2 regions of the Arthrobacter sp. Ld5 genome follow, and region 1 is predicted to be linked to the other one. Evidence: riboswitches for the same ligand, from Rfam matches in the RefSeq annotation. Region 1 holds a riboswitch; the other holds the start of a gene.
What was found. Region 1 has a riboswitch for cyclic di-AMP ahead of ACSGDB_RS02300 (NlpC/P60 family protein). Riboswitches for the same ligand answer to the same signal wherever they lie in the genome.

Region 1 (2,363 bases):
GAGGTCCGCGGCGTTGGCGGCGACCCCGCTGGTCAGGACGAGCCCGGAGGCGGCCGCGAAGACGGCGGCCTGACGGCCCATGCCTCCGGCATTGGTGGAGACGGTGCGTGCGAGGACGGCGAAGGCGGCAGCGTTGCGGGCGTCGTCGCGGTGGCGGGCGGGGGCAGGACGGAAGGACAGCGGTGATGACATGGGGGTTCTTCTCCGGAGGTGGAAGTTAGCGGACGCGGACGAAGCCGGCGCCGGGGAGGTCTGAGAGGTTGTGCAGGCCGGTGTTCATGCCGTTGAGGCCACCACTGATGACCTGGCCGTTGCCGACGTAGATCGCGACGTGGCCGCCGGTGATCACGAGGTCGCCGGGGGCGGGGGATCCGACGACATCGCCGAACTGGTAGAACTGCCCGGGAGCGAGATCGCCCACGGACTTGCCGACCGAGCGCAGCGCCTTCTCGACCATGGCGGTGCAGTCCTGGCCCACGCCGATCTGCGAGTAGGCGGAGCCGACCAGTCCGGCGGCGATGCCGGAGGACGGCGCGGGAGCGGGAGCCGGGGTGCGCTTCGGGGCGACGGGAGCCGCGGCCGGCACGACGACGGGGGCTGCGGGAGCGGAAACCGGAGCGGGAAGCGGAGCCGGAGCGGCCTGGACCACCGGGGCGGCAGGCACGACGACGGGCGGGGCCTGGACGGCTGCCGGCGGAACGACGGCGGGAGCTTCCTGGAGGACCGGTGCCTCGACGACGGGCGCCTCGACGACAGGCGCCTCGACGACGGGCGCCTCGACGACGAGCGCTTGGACCACGGGGGGCGCCACGACGACCTTCGGGGTGGCCTTGGGTGCCGGCGGGGCGGCCTTCACCTCGACGGCGACGCGGGCGAAGGAGACCGTCGCGGTGGCCGGCACGGTCACCTCGGCGGTGACGACGCGATCGATGGTCAGGGCCGCGGAGGACTGCACCTCACGCTCGGCGCCCGAGGTCCCGTGGGCCGGGAGGCCGGCGCCGAGGACCAGCCCCGATGCGGCGACGACGACTGCGGCCTGGCGGCCGACGGATCCGGCATTGGATGCGACGGCGGCGGACAGACCGGTCAGCGGACTGGTGTTCCGGGGCGCGCGGTGGCGGCCCGGCGAAGAGCTGGTGGACACGTTGGATTGCCTCTCCCAACGCCTGCGAGGTGAGCTGTCGGATTCGGATGGGAGTCACCCGGCCGCTGTCGGGACAGCGACTTCACCCCAAGGATCTCTTTTCAGAGACCCAGAATTGGTTCCCCCGCCTCTGCCATGCGATGGTGCGGACGAACCTCCGGCAATGGCAGAGCTAGGCGATTTGCAGGAGGGTGCTGGATCCAGAGCGAGTCCGGCACGAGTTGAAAGCTACACGACGATGGGAGATATGTCACGTTCCGATCACGAAACGGTATGTTTCCGGTGACGAAGGCCCCTGACGGTCAGCCCTCGAGCGACACGAAGACGTGCGAGGCGACCTCGGGGGGCAGTTCGAGGGCGCCCTCGACACCCGGGACGCGCACCGAGACGTAGCCCCCCACCGATTCGAGGCTGAGCCGCGCGCCCGGGCGCAATCCACCCTCGTCGAGCTGGGTGAGCAGTTCGGGGTCCACCTGGATGGGTTCGGCGAGGCGGGCGAGCGTGACGGCGCTCCCGGGGGTGTAGGTGTCCATCGCGGACAGCAGCGTGACCACGCCGTCGGTGAACTGCTCCGCCTCCACGCCACCGATGGCCGCCAGGCCCGGGATCGGGTTGCCGTACGGGGAATCCGTGGGCTTGCCGAGGAGCTCGTACAGCCGACGCTCCACCCGCTCGCTCATGACGTGCTCCCAGCGGCACGCCTCGTCGTGCACGTACGCCCAGTCGAGTCCGATCACGTCGCTCAGCAGGCGCTCCGCGAGGCGGTGCTTCCTCATGACGCCGGTGGCACGGCGTCGACCGATCTCCGTGAGCTCCAGGTGCCTGTCCCCCGAGACGACCACGAGGCCGTCGCGTTCCATCCGGCCGATGGTCTGGGAGACGGTGGGTCCGGAGTGGCGCAGGCGCTCCGCGATGCGCGCACGGAGCGCGACGATGTTCTCCTCCTCGAGCTCAAGGATGGTCCGCAGGTACATCTCGGTGGTGTCGATGAGGTCCGTCATGCGGTTCAGCTCCTTGGTGCGGTGCGGGTGCGCGGCCGAATGCCTCACGCCGGTGAGGGGTGCGGCCTTCGGCCCGGTTCCGCCCCACGCCTCCCAAGGTTAACGCATGGCATCACGGGCCCGGGAATCGGAGGACCGGTCGCGGCGGGGCGGTCGGGGCATGCCCGACGGACGGCGTTCACAAATGGAGGGCCGTCGGCCGCTGGGGCAGAATGAGG
Region 2 (2,363 bases), on a different contig from region 1:
GCCGCGTCCTGGAAGACGCTCGCCGCGCCGTTCTCCCCGGACGGCCCGGATGACGGCTTCGCCGGTGTCCTCGGTACCGCCACGCCGCCCGACGGACCCTGAGTGCCTGAGCTCCCCGAGGTCGAGGTCGTCCGACGCGGCCTCGCGCGCTGGGTGGCGGGCCGCACCATCGACGCGGTGGAGGTCCTGGACCCCCGATCCGTGCGGCGTCACGTCGCCGGGGTAGAGGACTTCACCGGCAACCTCGTGGGAGCCCGCGTCAGCGACGTCGTGCGCCGGGGCAAGTTCCTGTGGATGATCCTCGAGAATCCCGACCGGGCCGAAGGGCTTCCGCACCTCGCGCTGATGGCGCACCTCGGGATGAGCGGACAGCTCCTGGTCGAGGCCCCCGACGCGTCCCCGGAGAAGCACCTGAAGGTCCGCCTCGCGCTGTCGCCGGCCGTGGACGACGACGGCGCCCCCCTGCCCGGTGAGCTGCGGTTCGTGGACCAGCGGATCTTCGGCGGGATGTTCGTGGCGGACCTGGAAGCCACGCCGGACGGCCATTCCGGCGGGCTCGGCTCCACACGTCTGCCACTCGTCCCGCACCAGGCGGCACACATCGCGCGCGACCCCCTCGACCCGGCGTTCTCCGTGGACGTTTTCCACGACCGCCTCCGCGGACGCAGGACCGGCCTCAAGCGTGCCCTCCTCGATCAGGGGCTCATCTCCGGGATCGGCAACATCTACGCGGACGAGGCGCTCTGGGCGGCCGGGTTCCACTACGCGCGTCCCACGGACACCCTGCGCCGCCCCGACACCCGCCGCATCGTCGACGCCGTCACCTCGGTGATGGAGCGGGCGCTGGCGGCCGGCGGCACCAGCTTCGACTCGCTGTACGTCAACGTGAACGGGGCGTCGGGATACTTCGCCCGCGACCTCGAGGCCTACGGGCGGGAGGGCCGCCCCTGCCGCCGGTGCGCTGCGGAGGGCCGGACCACGCTCATGCGCCGCGAGTCGTTCATGAATCGATCGTCCTACCTCTGTCCGCACTGCCAGCCCAGACCCCGTAATGCACGGTCATGAGATTCTAGGCGAAAAAGGTGATCCACACCTCGTAATCTAAATGTGACAACTGGCAGCAGCAGCCAGTACGGTTGTTCTTGCGTCCGATCCACAACGGATGGGCGCCCTTCCTCACACTGCCGAACCCTGTCGATGAGGATGGACCGTTCGCACTACACATTCGACAGGGGCGGGGGAACCACTAGGACTCCATCAGGAGTCCTAGGGGTAAAGACACGCACGGATCGTCCACTGGGGACGATGATCCGAGGAAAACGTGTCCGGATGTCCCATCCGAATCCGACAGCTAACTTCGCAGGCATTGGGAAAGGCATCAACTTGTCCAAGCAGAGCACTCACGCGCGCCACCGGGCCGTCCCCACGCGCACCAACCCCTTCGTCACCGCCTCGCGGGCCTTCTCCGCAAGCGCTTCGGTCGCCGGCAAGCCCGCCGCCGTCGTCGCCGTCGCGTCCGGCCTCATGCTCGGCGCGTCGCTTCCCGCGAACGCCGCGGGCGAGGTCAGCACCCAGCCGGCAGCAGCATCGGCCGCTGCAGGCACCCACACCGTCCAGGCAGGCGACACGCTCGGGTCCATCGCGGCCATGCACGGCGTGAGCCTCGACGCACTGTTCGCGGCCAACGGCCTCGGCTACGCCTCGGTCATCTACCCGGGCCAGTCCATCTCGCTCGGCGGCTCCGCTGCTCCTGCGCAGTACTCGGTCCAGTCGGCCCCGGCCGTCGCAGCCCCGGCTGTCGCGGCACCGGCTGTCGCGGCACCGGCTCCGGCAGCTCCCGCCGCCTACAGCTTCCAGTCCACCCCTGTGGCCGCCCCGGCCGCCGCCAGCGGCATCGTCGCAACGGCGATGCAGGGCCTGGGTTCCGGCTACGTGTACGGCGGAACCTCGTTCGGCGCCTGGGACTGCTCGGCCTTCGTGCAGTGGGTCTACGCCCAGCACGGCATCGACCTGCCGCGCACCACCTGGTCCCAGTTCGCCACCATGACGCCCACCAGCAACCCCCAGCCGGGCGACCTGGTGAGCCAGAACGGCGGAGGCCACGTGGGCATCTACCTCGGCGACGGTCAGATGATCAGCGCCCTGAACGCCTCGCAGGGCACCATCGTCCACTCGGTCAACGCCATGCCGGTGGACGGGTACTACACCCGATAGCCGAGCCGCCGGCCACAGAGTCGGCGACACCGCTCAGCCAGTCAGAAGGACGGGATGCATTCCGCATCCCGTCCTTCTGCGTTCCCCGGATGCCCGTCCTACGTGCTCGTCGCGCACGTGTGGTGGGTGATCGGCGTCGGGACCCGCCA

Region 2: linked by a shared signal. The riboswitch ahead of ACSGDB_RS07910 (NlpC/P60 family protein) and the one ahead of ACSGDB_RS02300 (NlpC/P60 family protein) in region 1 are both predicted to bind cyclic di-AMP.

The regions. Positions count from the first base shown of each region.
Region 1 covers NZ_JBPKBO010000003.1:216,497-218,859, forward strand. Annotated here, with positions in the region: gene ACSGDB_RS02295 (NlpC/P60 family protein) at 1-192, opposite strand, end outside; gene ACSGDB_RS02300 (NlpC/P60 family protein) at 218-1,144, opposite strand; cyclic di-AMP (ydaO/yuaA leader) riboswitch at 1,150-1,317, opposite strand; gene ACSGDB_RS02305 (metal-dependent transcriptional regulator) at 1,447-2,145, opposite strand.
Region 2 covers NZ_JBPKBO010000017.1:14,882-17,244, forward strand. Annotated here, with positions in the region: gene rnc (ribonuclease III) at 1-102, shown strand, start outside; gene mutM (bifunctional DNA-formamidopyrimidine glycosylase/DNA-(apurinic or apyrimidinic site) lyase) at 103-1,065, shown strand; cyclic di-AMP (ydaO/yuaA leader) riboswitch at 1,173-1,381, shown strand; gene ACSGDB_RS07910 (NlpC/P60 family protein) at 1,384-2,214, shown strand.